Regions from separate parts of the Streptomyces sp. AC627_RSS907 genome, predicted to be linked through region 1. Evidence: riboswitches for the same ligand, from Rfam matches in the RefSeq annotation. Region 1 holds a riboswitch; the other holds the start of a gene.
The links. A riboswitch is a leader RNA that binds a small molecule or an ion and turns the genes downstream of it on or off. The one in region 1 is predicted to bind cyclic di-AMP.
Positions count from the first base shown of each region.

Region 2: it holds a riboswitch for cyclic di-AMP, as region 1 does, so the genes downstream of both, KUM32_RS34980 (M23 family metallopeptidase) here and KUM32_RS12000 (M23 family metallopeptidase) in region 1, are expected to answer to the same signal.

Region 1 is NZ_JAGMUE010000044.1:5,864-10,555, forward strand. Features, by position in the region: gene trmB (tRNA (guanosine(46)-N7)-methyltransferase TrmB) at 1-678, shown strand, start outside; gene KUM32_RS11995 (PrsW family intramembrane metalloprotease) at 689-2,035, shown strand; gene KUM32_RS12000 (M23 family metallopeptidase) at 2,168-3,202, opposite strand; cyclic di-AMP (ydaO/yuaA leader) riboswitch at 3,214-3,370, opposite strand; gene KUM32_RS12005 (PP2C family protein-serine/threonine phosphatase) at 3,614-4,692, opposite strand, start outside.
Region 2 is NZ_JAGMUE010000289.1:220,745-225,436, reverse strand. Features, by position in the region: gene KUM32_RS34995 (helix-turn-helix domain-containing protein) at 1-579, shown strand, start outside; gene KUM32_RS34990 (DUF6126 family protein) at 576-695, shown strand; gene KUM32_RS34985 (tyrosine-protein phosphatase) at 720-1,517, opposite strand; partial or broken gene KUM32_RS44200 (alpha-galactosidase) at 1,612-1,760, shown strand; cyclic di-AMP (ydaO/yuaA leader) riboswitch at 2,138-2,296, shown strand; gene KUM32_RS34980 (M23 family metallopeptidase) at 2,301-3,224, shown strand; gene KUM32_RS34975 (SGNH/GDSL hydrolase family protein) at 3,431-4,216, shown strand; gene KUM32_RS34970 (TetR/AcrR family transcriptional regulator) at 4,264-4,692, opposite strand, start outside.

The DNA of each region.
Region 1 (4,692 bases):
CAGCGGGTCATCGACCTCGCCGAGCTGTTCGGGAACACCCGGCCCGTCGTCCTGGAGATCGGCTTCGGCATGGGCGAGGCCACCGCCCAGATGGCCGCCGCCGACCCGGACACCAACATCCTCGCCGTGGACGTCCACACCCCCGGCCAGGGCAACCTGCTCTCCCTCGCGGAGCGATGGGGGTCCCCCCGCTCGGGCGAAGCCGAGAGCGGGGGAGGGCTGTCCAACATCCGGGTGGGCAACGGCGACGCGATCATCCTCCTGCGCGAGATGCTCGCCCCCGACTCCCTCGCCGGCCTGCGCGTGTACTTCCCCGACCCCTGGCCCAAGAAGCGGCACCACAAGCGCCGGCTGATCCAGCCGGAGTTCCTGACCCTGGCGGCGTCCAGGCTCGCGCCGGGAGCCGTCGTGCACTGCGCCACCGACTGGGAGCCGTACGCGGAGCAGATGCTCGAGGTCCTCACCGCGCACCCCGACTTCGAGAACACCGTGCCCGGCGGCGGTTACGCGCCGCGCCCCGCCCACCGGCCGCTGACCCGTTTCGAGGGCCAGGGACTGGACAAGGGACACGTGGTGAACGACTTGCTCTTCCGCCGCGTACAGCACTCCGTGTCGCACCCCGTACCGCAGCGCGGACAGGGCCGCGACCAGTACAAGGAGCAGCCCCCCACCGGTTAGGGTCCATGCCGTGGCCACCTGTCCCCCGTATCCGACGTATCCGCCGCGTCCGCACTGGTGGCAGCGCACCTGGGTGCGTCACGGCGCGCTGATCACCCTGCTGGCGCTCTCCGGCCTGGTGATCCTGGCCCTGGTGCGCGAACAGACCGGGACGCGGGGGTTCCTGGTGGGGCTGGGTCTCGCGGTGCTGCCCGTGCCGCTGCTCGTGGCCGCGTTCCGCTGGCTGGACCGGGTCGACCCCGGGCCCCGGCGGAACCTGCTGTTCTGCTTCTCCTGGGGCGCCTGCGCGGCGGCGTTGATAGCGATCGTCGCGAACAGCTTCGCGACGCGATGGATAGCGACGGCCACCGCCGACCCGGCCGGCGCGGACACCCTCGGCGCCACGGTCATAGCCCCGGTCGTCGAGGAGTCCGCCAAGGCCGCCGCCGTCCTGCTGGTCTTCCTCTTCCGCAGACGGGACTTCACCGGCATCGTCGACGGCGTGGTGGTCGCCGGTGTCACCGCCACCGGCTTCGCCTTCACCGAGAACATCCTCTACCTGGGCACCGCCTTCGGCACCGACCAGCTCACCGGCGACAGCGGCATCGCCTCCGTCACGGCCGCGACCTTCTTCGTCCGCATCGTGATGTCGCCGTTCGCCCACCCGCTGTTCACCGTGCTCACCGGCATCGGCTTCGGCGCCGCCGCGCTCCTGGCCGACCGCCGGCACCTGCACCGCGCCCTGCTCCCGCTGTCCGGTCTGCTGCTCGCGATGGGCATGCACGCCCTGTGGAACGGTTCGGCCTCGTTCGGCGAGTACGGCTTCCTCGCGGTGTACGCGGCCTTCATGCTCCCCGCGTTCGGCCTGCTGACCTGGCTGGTGATCTGGACCCGGCAGCGCGAACTGGGCACCGTGCGGGCCGAACTGCCCGCGTACGTGGCGGCCGGGTGGCTGGCGCCGGCGGAGCCGTTCGTCCTCGGCTCGATGCGCGCCCGCCGCATCGCCCGGCAGCACGCCCGCCGGCACGCCGGGAAGCCGGCGGCGCGGGCGGTGGCGCAGTACGAGGCGTACGCGACCTCACTGGCCTTCCTGCGGCAGCGGGGGCGCCGGGGCAGGGCGGGCGCCGACTACGTCGTACGGGAGCGGGAACTGCTGGACGCCCTGTGGCAGCGACGGGACGCGGCACGTCCGGCCCTGGAGCACGCGGCCCTCGTCACGGCGCCGCGGGCCGTGCCACCGTGGCGGGGGCCCGGGGCGTACGGCCCCTACCCATGCCACGGCCCGTACGGCTACGTCTCCACGACGCCGGTGCCGCCGCAGTACCCCGCGCCGCACTGGTATCTGCCGTACCCGTCGCCCCGTCCCTACCAGCGATAGCCGCCCGGACGTCCGGCCCTGGCGGCGAGGCCTGGGCGAACGGCTTCCGCGGGGACCGGCAGCCCTGACGTCGGGGGGTCTGCGTCAGGACCGCCGGGGATCAGCGGCGGCGGGCGCCGGGAACGGTGCGGCTCAGAGAGTGAGGCCCTTGCTCTGCAGCCACGCCATGGGGTCGACGCCGCCGCCCGAGGCCGTGTGGACCTCCAGGTGGAGGTGGGCGCCCGTGACGTTGCCGGTGGCGCCGACGCGGCCGATGACGTCACCGGTGCTGACCTTCTGGCCGACGCTGACGCTGATGGAGGACTGGTGGGCGTACCAGATCTCGGTGCCGTCCTCGAGGGTGAGCACCGTCTTGTAGCCGTACGACCCGTCATAGCCGGCCGACGTGATCGTGCCGCTGTGCACCGCCTTGAGCAGCGTGCCCGTGGGTGCGGCGAAGTCGAGGCCGGTGTGGTGACCGGAGGACCAGTAGGCGCCGGCCTGGCCGAAGGTGGAGGAGATCGTGTACGAGGAGGTCGGCAGCGTGTACTGCTTGGCCAGCTTCGCGAGCCGCTCGGCCTCGGCCTTCTTCGCGGCCTCCTCCTCCGCCTTCTTCTTGGCGGCGGCGGCCTTGGCCTTGGCTTCCCTCTCCGCCTTGGCGGCGGCTTCCGCGGCCTGCTTCTCGGCGGCGGCCGCAGCCTCCGCGGCGGCCTTGCTCTCGACCTGGGCCTGCTGCTGCTCGGCCTGCGCCATGATCCGGGCCCGCAGGGTCTCACCGGCGTCGGTGGTGCCCTCCGTGGTGTCGGTGGAGGTCGTGCCGATGCTGCTGAGGGGGGTGGCGGTGCCCTGCGGCTCCGGCTCCTCGTCGCTGTCGGAGATCAGCGAGCCCACGTTCGGCAGGTCCGGCATGGAGATCGGCACCGGCGGCTTGCCGGTCTGCGCGCTGGCCATGCCGCCCGCTCCGACGGCGGCGATGACACCGACGCCGAGGACGGTGGAGCTGCGGGCGAGCCCGCCGCGCTGCTTGGCGACGCGGTGCCGGCCGCGTACGGGGCGGATGGACTCCTCGGTGGGGTTCCATTCCTCCCAGGGGCCCTCTTCGGCGCGGTGGCCGTCGTAGCCGAAGGTGTCGGTGCCGTGCCCGCTGGGCACGAACGGGGCCTCGGGGGCAGGCCGGTTGGACGCCACGTGGGCGTACTCCTTTCCTTCCTTCCGCCTACCGGGTTAGCTGACGGGTTCGGAGCAGGAAGGTCTCCTACGCGCGTATACCGGCCGTGTCTCCACGGCGGCATACGCCCGATTCACCCCAAGGTGGTGGTTCCCCGGTTCCCTTACGGGATTCGGCGCGTGCGCACGGAGCCGCCTTCTGTGACGGCTGGGACGACCGCGCTGCGTTATCGAACGTTAATAGACGGGGGCCTCGGATTCCAAGCCGTTCCGCTTGATCGTTAACGGATCCCCGGCGGACGTAAGCCTCACGAGCGGCGAAAACAGGGCGACTTGACCACCCCTCAGCGGCGCCTTCCCTCCAGGCCTCTTCTGATGGTGTGTCAGTTGTTATGCGGAGGGCGCTCGCACCGTCACCGATCGTGATGACGGTCAGGGCCGTCGTACGGCGAGCAGGGCCATGTCGTCCGCCATGCCGCCACCGGAGTGCCGGCGCACGTCTTCGGCCAGGGTGTCGAGCAGTCGGGCCGGATGCCGGAAGACGGAACCGGCCAGGCGCTCGTGCGGCTCGTAGAACGCGTTCCGGTCGTCGCGGGCTTCCGACAGGCCGTCGGTGTACAGCAGCAGCGTGGCCCCACCGGGGAAGTCGACCTCCTCCGCCCGGTCGGGCCACACACCCAGCTCTCCCATGCCGAGCGGCAGCGCCGACTCCCGGGCGGGCAGCGAGAGCAGGGTGCCGTCGGCGTACAGCAGCAGGGGTGGCGGATGGCCCCGGTTGACGATGCGGACCACGCCCGCGCCGTGCGGGAGTTCGGCGAGGACTGCGGTGGTGAACCCCTCGAAGGCGTCCAGGCCTTCCCGCCGGGTGCCCTCGCGAGCCAGGGCCCGTTCCAGGCGCTGCGCCACCGCCTCCAGCGTCGACTCCTGCTCGGCGGCCTCCCGGAAGGCGCCGATCACGACCGCGACGGCGGCCACCGCGCCCATGCCCTTGCCCCGCACGTCCCCGACGATGAGCCGCACGCCGTGCGCGCTGTCCTGCACCGCGTACAGGTCACCGCCGATGAAGGCGTCGGCCTGCGCGGCCTCGTAGCGGGCGGCGATCTCGAAGCCGCCGATCCGCTCGGCGGGCTCGGGCAGCACGGCGCGCTGGGCGGCCTCGGCGATCTCACGGACGGACACGAGACGCTCGTCGGTGCGGCGGACGAAGGCGTTGACGAGGACGGCGAGCGCCGCGACCGTCGCGATGGTGATCAGCTCCGTGAGGGAGTCGACGTAGTGGGCGACACCCTTGGTGAGCTGGAGCCCGATCACGGCGACGACGGCGGCGACGCCGGTGAGCACCGTGCCGCGCCGTGAGTAGACCGGGGCGGCGACCAGCGGGGCGGCCGTGTAGAGGGGGCCCGCGGTGAAGTACCGCGGGGTCAGGACGTCGTACAGGACGGCGCTGACGATCAGCAGCACGGGGAGCAGGCGTACGAGGGTCCGTCCGTACGCGGTCCGCCACCGCCGGC
Region 2 (4,692 bases), on a different contig from region 1:
GTGTCCGTCGTGGCGCCGCAGCTGCGTGCCCTGCGGCGCCGGGCCGGCCTCACCCTGGAGGCGGCGGCCCGGGCGGCCGGGCTGTCGCCCGCCCACCTCTCACGGCTCGAGACCGGACAGCGCCAGCCCTCGCTGCCGATGCTGCTCGCCCTCGCCCGGGTCTACGCCACGACCGTCTCGGACCTGCTCGGCGAGACGGCCGCGGACCGGGACGCCGTGGTGCGTGCCGACGCCATGGAGCCGACGGAGGCGGGCGGCTGGACGTACTGGCAGGCGGGAGGGGCCGGCCGCGGCATGCAGGCCCTGCGTGTCCGTGTGCCGCACGGCTCCCAGGGCGACATCGTACGGGTGCACCCCGGTGAGGAGTGGCTGTACGTGCTCAGGGGCCGGCTGCGGCTGCGCCTCGGGGACACGGTCCACCGGCTCGGCCAGGGGGACAGTGCCCACTTCGACTCGCTCACCCCGCACCGGATCGCCGCACAGGACCCCGACGGGGTCGAACTGCTCTTCGTCCACACCCTTCTGCAGAGCCCCTCGGCCGCGCTGTGCCTCGGCCCGACCCCTGGAGAGATGCCATGAGCGCCATTCAGGACAAGTTTCCGCGCGCCCTGTGGGTGCGCCTGTTCATCTACATCGCCCTCGGGCACGTCTTCGGTGCCTTCCTCTACCTGCTGTTCGAGGTGGGGGCCAAGTAGCCGGCGACCGACCGGGCGCGTGGCTCAGTCCAGCATCCGCTCGCGCAGCCGCTCCCGAGTCTCCGGAGTGACCCGCAGGCCCTTCTCCAGGTAGGCGTCGACCCCGCCCCAGGTCTCCTCCACTGTCTCGAAGGCCGCGGCCAGATACTCGGCGCGCGCGTCGAACAGCGGGCTCAGCAGCTCCATGACCTCGGGGGAGTACGCCGAGGCGGCGGAGCTGCTGCGGTGCACCTTGTAGCGGCGGTGCGCGGCGTTCGACTTCAGGTAGTCCTCGACGACGGCCTCGCGTTCGACACCGAGGGCGAGCAGGGTGATCGCGATCGACAGACCCGCGCGGTCCTTGCCGGCCGCGCAGTGCATGAGGGCGGGGACGCTGTCCTCGGCGAGTGCGTGCAGCACGCGGGAGTGCTCCGTTGTGCGCTCCTTGATGATCGTGCGGTAGGAGCCGATCATCCGCTGGGCGCCCTTGTCGTCCGCCAGGATCTCGCGCAGCTGGTCGAGGTCGCCGTCGCGGACCATCTTCCAGAACTCGGCGCCGTCGGCCGGATCGCTCAGCGGCAGGTTCACGTTGCGCACGCCCGGCAGCTCGACGTCGGGGCCCTCGAGCTTCTGGTCGGCCGCGTTGCGGAAGTCGAAGATGGTGTGCAGGCCCAGCGAGGCCAGGAACGCCGCGTCCTCCTCGGTGGCGTGCGCCAGGTGGCCGCTGCGGAACAGCACCCCCTGCCGCACCCGCCGTCCGTCCACGGTCGGCAGCCCGCCCAGGTCACGGAAGTTGCGCACACCGGCCAGCTCGGGCTCGGTCGACGGGACCTGCTGCGTCACGGGGGCTCCTCCCACTCCGCCCCGTCGGCGCTGCTCGACGACGGGCGCCACTCGACGATACGGCATCCCCTGCCTGCGGCAGTGAGTTGTGAAGGCACTGGTGGACCGGCTGTGGGCCGACCACCCGGGCGGTGCCTTCGCGTCCTGCCCGGATGGCGGCGGCCGGGCCGGTCTCGGTGTGCTCGCCCGCCGGGACACGGGGTGCGGACCTCGGCCGACACCGATCCGCTCGACCGGCTCGCCTCCGGGAGGGCTTCAGCCGGCCGCGGAGACCTCGACGCCACGGTGTTCCGACTCGACCGTATTCGGGCGTTCTGTTCTGAATTGAGGCTTGACGCCCAACGTGACCTGGAATAAAGGAGGCTGGGGCGGTCTCGCGTGAGCAGCGTCATATCCGTGACCGTGAGTTGCTCGTCATGCTCACGTAATTCAATCGGTTTTCAAGGCGCTTCACGGGAAACGGCGCACGCGGAATCGACGGAGTGTGACCGGTGATTCCCGCAACGGATCACGGAAAACACGTGCCCGGGCAATTCCTCGCTTGTCCCCGCGCGGCCGGGTCCCTTACGTTCACCACCGATCCGGACGGACGCCTAATCCTGCCGCCGACCGGAGCCCGCACTCATCCATCACCCGTACCCGGCAGGAGCGGGGGACCCACAGGCAGGACCGCCTGTTCCGGTTCCCGGAACAGGCTCGGGGTAAAGCCGCGCCCCTGCGCGGCCGGGCATCTCCAGCCCGCACCCGACAGCTCACCTCGCAGGCGCCGGAGAGGAACTCACCATGCCCGCGAAGGGTAAGCACCGTCGTACCAAGGCCATGCGCCTCACCCGCACCCTCGCCGTCGCCGGAACCGGTGGCGCCGCGCTCGCCCTCCCGCTGATGGGTGCCGCCGGCGCGCAGGCCGCTCCCGCGCAGTCCGCCTCCGAGCAGGCCGTGCGGTCCGTCCCGGCGACAGCAGGGCAGGCCGCCGGGAAGAACCCGGGCACGACGACGTACACCGTCAGGAGCGGGGACTCCCTGTCGGGGATCGCCGACGAGCAGCACGTCGACGGCGGCTGGAAGAAGCTCTACTCGGACAACCGCGAGGCCATCGGCTCCGACCCGTCGCTGATCCACCCGGGCCTCGAACTGTCCCTCGGCCGGCCGGCGGCGACCACCCCGGAGCAGCCCGCGGACAAGCCGGCCGAGAAGCCCGCCGCCCCGAAGCCCGCCGCGTCGGAGGACACCGTCTCGGAGAAGTCGCCGAACGCCACGACGACCTCCTCCCGCACGAGCACCCAGTCCGCAGGCACCGCCAGCGGCTACACCTCCCCCGTCCCCGGCGGCAGCGTCGGAACCCCGTACCACCAGTCGGGCAGCATGTGGTCCAGCGGCTACCACACCGGCACGGACTTCGTCGTCCCGACCGGCACCCCGCTCAAGGCCGTCGGCGCCGGCACGGTCGTCTCCGCCGGCTGGGGCGGCGCGTACGGCAACCAGGTCGTCATCGAGCTCGCCGACGGCCACTACGCCCAGTACGCCCACCTGTCCTCGCTCTCCGTCTCCGCCGGCCAGTCGGTGACGGCGGGCCAGCAGGTCGGCCTCTCGGGTGCCACCGGCAACGTGACCGGCCCCCACCTGCACTTCGAGATCCGCACCACGCCGGACTACGGCTCGGACGTGGACCCGCTGGCCTTCCTGCGCTCGCACGGCGTCCTGGTCTGACGACGGTTCCGGCGCGGCCCTCGCGCCGGAACGAAGGCCGGGCCCCGGTCCCGGGGTCCGGCCTTCGGCGTATTCCGCAATTGACGAACACTTTAGGCGTGGTCTTTCTCACCGCCCGTCAACCCCTTCCTACGGTCGCGTAGGTCACATTCCACGGTGAATCATGGGCCGATGTGGCAGACGATTCGAAGAGTGACAGCAGAGCAGTGATCGGGTCGTACGTGGCGGTGGGGGACAGCTTCACCGAGGGCGTCGGTGACCCCGGCCCCGACGGGGCGTTCGTCGGCTGGGCCGACCGGTTCGCCGTACTGCTCGCAGACCGGCGCCCCGAGGGCGACTTCACGTACACGAACCTCGCCGTGCGCGGCAGGCTGCTCGACCAGATCGTGGCGGAACAGGTCCCGCGGGCCGTCGAACTCGCACCGGACCTCGTCTCGTTCTGTGCGGGCGGCAACGACATCATCCGGCCCGGCACCGATCCCGACGAGGTGGCCGAGCGGTTCGAGCGGGCGGTGGCCGCGCTGACCGCCGCGGCCGGCACCGTCCTGGTGACGACCGGGTTCGACACCCGCGGGGTGCCGGTCCTCAAGCATCTGCGCGGCAAGATCGCCACGTACAACGGACACGTGCGCGCCGTCGCCGACCGCTACGGCTGCCCGGTGCTCGACCTGTGGTCGCTCCGGAGCGTCCAGGACCGCAGGGCGTGGGACGCGGACCGGCTGCACCTCTCCGCGGAGGGCCACACCCGCGTGGCGCTGCGGGCGGGCCAGGTCCTCGGCCTCGGCGTCCCGGCCGACCCGGACCAGCCCTGGCCGCCGCTGCCGCCCCGCGGCACCCTCGACGTCCGGCGGGACGACGTGCAGTGGGCACGGGAGTACCTGGTGCCGTGGATCGGACGCCGGCTGCGGGGCGAGTCCTCGGGGGACCACGTGACCGCGAAGGGGACGCTGTCGCCGGACGACATCAAGATGCGGATCGACGCGGTGGTCTGAAGGCGGGACCGGGGCGCGGCGGCGGGGGACGCCGGCTCCGGGCCGGCTCATCGCCGCGACGGCGTCAACGCCTCCCGCGCCAGCCCCAGTTCCCGGGCGAGCGCCTCGTCCGTCCACTCCTGTGCCTGGGCCCGGGACACCGCGCCCGCGTAGGACGTCAGCTGCACGGCCAGCCCGTCGAGCAGGGCGGTCAGACGCCGGGCGGCGCCGTCGGGGTCCGGGCACGGGAACTCCCCGGCCGCCACGCCCTCGGCGATGACCTCGGCGATCGCCGCCTTCCACTGCCGGTCGAGCTCCCGCGCGACCTCCCGCAGGGCGGGCTCACGCAGGGCCACCGCCCAGCCCTCGATCCACAGCCGCCAGCCCTTGGCCTGTCCGGTCGGGGCGTACCACCGTACGGCCGCCCGCAGCCGGCGCAGCGCCGACGTACGGCCGCCGAGCAGCTTGCGCAGATGGGCGAGATCGTCCTCGGCGGC